2 linked regions of the Rhodoligotrophos appendicifer genome follow. The protein of the gene in region 2 interacts with the protein of the main gene of each other region in a pairwise test. Links are inferred from orthologs where the notes say so. Each region holds a gene or a part of one and is shown on either strand. Other genes may lie near its edges.

Region 1 (3,298 bases), on a different replicon or contig from region 2:
GGAGACGTCGTTCACGATGGCTGCACCGGCGCTCACAGCCTCGATCATCATGGAGGATTTCCGCGTATCAATCGAGATCGGCACGCCCGTGTCGCGCAGAGCTTCGATCACGGGGATCACCCGCTGCCGCTCCTCATCGAGATCCGTGCCCTGCGAAAAGGGCCGGGTCGATTCTCCTCCGATGTCGAGGATGTCGGCGCCGGCCGCGGCGAGAGCCCTGCCCTGCCGAATCGCCTCGGCACTGTCGGCAAACTCGCCCCCATCGGAGAAACTGTCGGGCGTCACGTTGACGATGCCCATGACAAGCGGCCGCGAAAAATCCAGACCTGCCACAGGCGCGCGCGGGGCCATAAGGGCCTGCAACCGCTCTTTCAAAATCGCGTCCGACGTTGATGTCAGCCCGCCAATCTCGATGACCTTGTTCTTGGCTTCGTCGCGCGCCAAGATTTGGGCCAGACTAAAGGCTGCTGGTCCCCCCGCGAGGGGCACCGCCACTCCGCTCGCGATGGCGGCCCGAGCTTCGGCGCCGTGCAGAATGCCCATGGGCCTCAGATAGACTTCGGCCAATTGCGCCTCCCGAAATATGGAAAGCCGGAGAACAAGTCTCCGGCTTCACCTCGTCCGATGTGCAGCGCCTCCAGCCTGCGGCTGAGGCTTCATATCGCCGGTGGGCGCGTCTCCACGACGGCCGGAGCCGGCGGAGGGGACGGCGGATTTCGGAGGCAAGGGATCCTCCTTGATGGTGGTGTCTCTTACCGGCGGCCTGCCATTGAGCAGATTTTTGATCTCATCTCCGGACAAGGTCTCGTATTCGAGCAAGCCATTCGCCACGATATGCAGCTGATCGATGTTCTTTTCGAGAATGTCCTTCGCCAGCTTGTGGCCTTCATCCACCAGCTTGAAGATCTCCGCATCGACGATCCGCTGGGTCTCCTCAGACAGGTTCTGCGTGCGGGCAACGGAATGGCCGAGGAACACCTCTTCCTCGTTGTCGCCATAGGCCAAAGGTCCGAGCTTCTCGCTCATTCCATACTGAGTGACCATGGCACGGGCCATCTGGGTTGCCATCTTGATGTCGGAGGATGCGCCGGACGTGACCTTCTCGTGGCCGAAGATCAGCTCCTCCGCCGCGCGACCGCCCATGGCGACGCCCAGATCGGCCTTGAACTTCGCACGCGTCACCGACAGGTGATCCCGCTCGGGAAGACGCATGACCATGCCCAAGGCGCGGCCACGGGGAATGATGGTCGCCTTGTGGACGGGGTCGGAGGCCGGCAGGTTCATGGCCACGAGCGCGTGACCGCCCTCGTGATAAGCCGTCAGCTTCTTCTCCTCGTCGCTCATCATCATCGAGCGGCGCTCGGCACCCATGAGCACCTTGTCCTTGGCGTCCTCGAATTCGAGCTGAGTGACCAGCCGCTTGCCGCGACGCGCGGCCATGAGGGCTGCCTCATTCACCAGATTGGCAAGATCGGCTCCCGAGAAGCCGGGGGTTCCGCGGGCCAGCGTCTTGGCATCCACGTCGGGAGCCAAAGGCACGTTGCGCATATGAACCTTGATGATCTTCTCACGGCCGACAATGTCAGGACGCGGCACAACGATCTGGCGGTCGAAGCGACCGGGACGCAGCAAAGCGGGATCCAGCACGTCAGGCCGGTTGGTGGCGGCGACCAGGATCACGCCCTCATTGGCCTCGAAACCATCCATCTCGACCAGGAGCTGGTTCAGGGTCTGCTCGCGCTCATCATTGCCACCGCCGAGGCCTGCACCACGATGCCGGCCGACGGCATCGATTTCGTCGATGAAGATGATGCAGGGGGCATTCTTCTTCGCCTGCTCGAACATGTCCCGCACGCGGCTCGCGCCAACGCCCACGAACATTTCGACGAAGTCGGAGCCGGAGATGGTGAAGAAGGGAACATTCGCTTCGCCTGCAATCGCGCGGGCCAGCAACGTCTTACCCGTCCCCGGAGGGCCCACCAGCAGCGCACCCTTGGGGATCCGGCCCCCGAGCCGCTGGAACTTGTGCGGGTCCTTCAGGAACTCGACGATCTCCTCGAGATCCTCCTTCGCCTCGTCAACGCCCGCGACATCGTCAAAGGTGATGCGGCCATGGCGTTCGGTCAGCAGCTTCGCCTTGGATTTCCCGAAACCCATGGCCTTGCCGCCGCCAGACTGCATCTGGCGCATGAAGAACACCCAGACCGCGATCATCAGCAGGATCGGGAACCAGGAAATGAACACGTTCAAAAGGAAACTGTCGTCCGCAGGGGCTTTGACGCTGATGCCGACATTGCGCTCGCGCAATTCCTTGATCAGGTTCGGATCATTGGGAGCCTGAGTGGAAAAACTGCGACCGTCCGTATAGGTCCCGGTGAGCGTTTCGCCAGCGATCTGGACGTCGCGAACCTTGCCCGCTTCCACGTCGTTGAGCAGCTGCGAATAGGTGACATCGTTGCTGGAAGCCCGCTGGCCAGGGCTCTGGAAGAGCTGGAACAGAGCGAACAGCAGGAGGGCAATGATGACCCAAACAGCAAAGTTTCGAAAATTGTTCACGGATACCCTCGTAAGGTCGGTCCGACTCCACAGGCATGCGCGCTCGCGCGCCTATCGGCCCGGCTCGTCATAACATAGGAACAGGGGCTGACTTTGCCAAGCGCAACAATTCTGGCCCGTCACGACTTCGTCCAAGCCTTTTACAAAACCTCACCGGTGAGCCGGCTCACGCACCGGGCGGTTTGTAAAAGTTCAGTTCTGAGAAGGGTCAGGGTAAGTGAAAAATCCGTGCTTTCCCAGGACAAATAGGGGACCGCGGCGATTTTGCCCCGACACCAGACCGCCGGCAGGGTGCGCGCGATTTCGGCCGGGAAAGGGATTGTTCGTCCCAATGCGCGACGAAGATCCACCCAGCCTGCCGGTCCCACAGGACCAATCATAGCCTCCGGGACATGTTGCCCTTCCACCCGGAAGCGCCCGTCCCAGACGCGGTCATGGACGATGGGCACCAAGGCTTGATCCATGCGCGCCCATTCGCGCGCCACGAAAAGATGCCCGCGCCGGGTCATGAGGCGGCAGCCGGCAAGGGTGGTTGCGATCTCCACGCCGCCACGGAGCTGATCCGCCACCGCCATCACCGCATCATGGCGCGGCGGATGATCCAGCCCTCCCACGACACGGAGGGCCTTTTCGAGGACTCTCCGGATGATTTCGCGTGGCGCAACGGCCAGTTTTTCGGGCTCGATCACGACAAAGCCACCGGCGTGCAGACTACAGGAGGCCGCGATGATGCCGGCAGCCA
Region 2 (3,317 bases):
CTCGACAATGACGTCGCCAGCGGCGATGCCTGCCTTCTCCGCCGGCCCGTCCGCAGTGACTTCCGCCACCAGCGCGCCCTGGCTATTGCTGAGACCGAGGCTCTCGGCGATCTCGTCGGTAACGGTCTGGATACGCACCCCAAGCCAGCCTCGGCGCACTTCGCCATATTGCCTGAGCTGGGACAGGACCGCCATGGCGGTGGTCGACGGGATAGCGAACCCGATCCCGATGGAGCCGCCGCTGGGAGAGATGATGGCGCTGTTGATACCGATGACCTTGCCGTTCATGTCGAACAGCGGACCACCCGAATTACCCCGGTTGATGGCCGCATCCGTCTGGATGAAATCATCATAGGGCCCGGCATTGATGTCGCGATTGCGCGCCGAGACGATACCCAGGGTCACCGATCCGCCAAGACCGAAGGGATTACCGATGGCCATGACCCAGTCACCGACGCGGAGCTTATCGGAATCACCCAGTTCCACCGCCTTGAGCGGGCTCGTGGGCTTCACTCTCAGCAAGGCGAGATCTGTCTTTGTGTCCCGTCCGACGACCTCGGCATCGAGATTGCTGCCATCGACGAAATTGACTTGAATCTTCTCGGCGCCCGAGACGACGTGATTGTTGGTGACGATCAGTCCTTCGGGGTCGATCACGAATCCCGATCCAAGCGAACTGGCCTGTCGGTCTTCCTGATCGTTCTCGTTATTGTCGCGGCCCTGCTGCTGCTTGTTGAAGAACTCTTCGAAAAACTCGCGGAACGGCGAATTCGGCGGTAGATCCGGCATCGGCACCGCCTCGCGTCCCTCCACCTTCTGCGTCGTGGAGACATTGACGACAGCGCCTGAAAGGCCTTCCGCAAGATCGGCGACCGACTGCGGCCCCACCGCCTGTGCCGGCGTCGACACGACCCCGGTGGCAAGAAGACCGCAAAGGGCGAAGGCCGCAAGCCGGGCACCCCAACCTTGGTGACCCAAGCGTTCAGAGACGAACTGACCTCCCGTCGGCATCCTGTTCCACATCCTTATTGCTCTCCGTGCCACTCCGGCACTCGTCCACATTACGCTGTCAGGCGCGGGAACCGTAAGTCAAGGACCCGTGACCTGTACCGGTCACGGGCCCCCTCATGCTCTTTACTGCGGCGCCGCGCTGCTGTTGGGCACGCCCATTGTAGCACCGGACGCCGGCGGGGCCATCGTTGCCGCGCCACCTTCTGTCGCCACGGGCGAGCGGGTGGCACCCGGAGTGGCGCCGTTCTCGCTCTTGAAATATTCGAAGAACTCCGTATCCGGCCGCAACACCAGCGTGGTGTTATTGCCTTGTAGGCTCTTTCGATACGCCTCGAGCGAGCGGGTGAAGGCGAAGAACTGCGGCGCCTGATTATAGGCATCCGCATAGATCTGCGTCCGCTCGGCATCGCCCTGACCGCGAAGGATTTCGCCGTCACGCTGGGCTTCTGACACGAGGATGACCGCGGTTCGGTCTGCCTGGGCGCGGATCTGCAGGCTGCGCTCGGTACCGACGGCCCGGATCTGCTCGGCCTCGGCCAGTCGCTCAGCACTCATGCGATCATAGGTGCTCTGCAGCACCTCGGGCAGGAGATCGGTCCGCCGGATTCGCACATCAACCACCTGGACACCGATTTCACGGGCTGCAGGGATCATGGCGTCCCGGATCTCGACCATCATCTGCTCACGCTCCTGGCTGAGCGCTGCATCGAAGGAACGCTTGCCGTATGTCGCGCGCAACGCGGCATCGAGTGATGTCTCGAGACGATCCTGCGCATCCTGCTGGTTTGCCTCCACCGCCTCGCGGTAGCGACGGGCATTGTCGATCCGGTACATGGTGATCGTGTCGACGAGATAACGGCGGCCGTCGACAACCTGCACCCGCTTGTCGTTGCTTTCGAAGAACTGCAGCGGCCGCGGAATATAGACCACGCTCTCGATCACCGGGAGCTTGAAGTACAGCCCTGGTTCGTTGATCTCTCGCTTGATCTCACCGAACTGGACGACGAGGGCGCGTTGCCGTTCATCGACGACGAATGTCGAAGCGTAGACGACGAGCACGATCACTGCCAGGACGATGACCGCAATGTTTCGGAAGGTTGTGTTCATTGGGCCGCTCCCGTGCTCGATGTGCCGGTGGCGGGTGCGCTCCGTCGATTCTGGATCTCAGGCAACGGCAGGTAGGGCACCACGCCGGAACCGGCGCCCTCCTCCATGATCACCTTGTTTGAGTCTCCCAGAACCGTTTCCATGGTTTCGAGGTAGAGCCGCTTACGGGTCACGTCCTCGGCCTTCCGATATTCCTGCAGCACCTCGAGAAACCGCTTTGAGGAGCCTTCCGATTCGGCGACGACGCGGCCCTTATAGGCCTCGGCCTCTTCGTGGATCCGAGCCGCCTCACCGCGCGCCTCGCCGAGCCGCCGGTTGGCGTACTTTTGAGAATCTTCGATGAAGCGCTCTTGATCCTGCTTCGCCCGCTGCACCTCTTCGAATGCGTCCGACACAGCAGCTGGCGGATCGGCGCGCTGGATATTCACGCTGCTGAGCTGGATGCCGGCATTGTAGCTGTCAAGCGTCGCTTGCATCTGCCGCTGAACCGCTTCCTGAACCTCGCCGCGACCTGTGGTGCGAACCACCTCTGCAGTTGTCTGCCCCACCACGTCGCGCATCACGCTCTCCGCCACCACGCGCACGAGCGCCTGCTGATTGGAGATGTCGAAGAGATATTCCCTCGGATCATTGATCCGCCACAAGACGGTGAAGCCGATGTCGACGATGTTCTGGTCGCCCGTGAGCATCAGTCCGGCATCATCGCTCCGGCCCGCGGTCAGCGAGCCGACGCTCAACTGTTGGGTACGCAGAGCCGGAACCGTCTCGACGGTTTCGAAGGGCCAGAAGATGAAATGGAGCCCCGGCGAGGTCTGGCCGGGCTCAGCCTTACCGAACAGCAGTTCGACGCCGACCTGGTCTGGCTGCACGCGATAGGCTGCATTCCAGAAATAGATCGCAACCAAAGCCACGATGATCGCGATGCCGAACAGCTTGTTCGATCCGCCGCTGCTTGGGATGATGGTCTTAAGGCGATCCTGGCCTCGCTTCAGGATCTCTTCCAGATCCGGTGGCGTATTGCGGTTTCCTCCGCCGCCACCTTGAGGACCTTGCCCCCATGGTCCGCGGCCACCGCCCTGCCAGCCACCGCCTTGATTGCTCCAAGGCATTATTGTCTTACCCTTCTCTGCTGTGAGGCAAGCGCCGACTGACGGCGCAAGCATGCGTGGGTGATATAGGGGAACGGGGGTTCCAAGTCC

Evidence for each region.
Region 1: the proteins of hflC (region 2) and ftsH interact in binary tests that used the Escherichia coli proteins (3 or more experiments, as listed by UniProt). The link is inferred for Rhodoligotrophos appendicifer from one-to-one orthologs.

Annotation. Positions count from the first base shown.
Region 1 is NZ_VHKL01000008.1:73,765-77,062, forward strand. What follows is about bases 85-3,065. They hold ftsH (ATP-dependent zinc metalloprotease FtsH), read right to left. Parts: upstream 2,557-3,065; coding sequence 613-2,556; downstream 85-612. Other genes in these bases: folP (dihydropteroate synthase), read right to left, coding at 85-567; tilS (tRNA lysidine(34) synthetase TilS), read right to left, coding at 2,697-3,065. Outside these bases: more of folP, read right to left, coding at 1-84; more of tilS, read right to left, coding at 3,066-3,298. UniProt on the Escherichia coli protein: Acts as a processive, ATP-dependent zinc metallopeptidase for both cytoplasmic and membrane proteins. Plays a role in the quality control of integral membrane proteins.
Region 2 is NZ_VHKL01000006.1:98,188-101,504, forward strand. Bases 127-3,126 are described here. They hold hflC (protease modulator HflC), read right to left. Parts: upstream 2,119-3,126; coding sequence 1,135-2,118; downstream 127-1,134. Other genes in these bases: FKM97_RS14510 (Do family serine endopeptidase), read right to left, coding at 127-1,011; hflK (FtsH protease activity modulator HflK), read right to left, coding at 2,115-3,126. Also shown: more of FKM97_RS14510, read right to left, coding at 1-126; more of hflK, read right to left, coding at 3,127-3,227.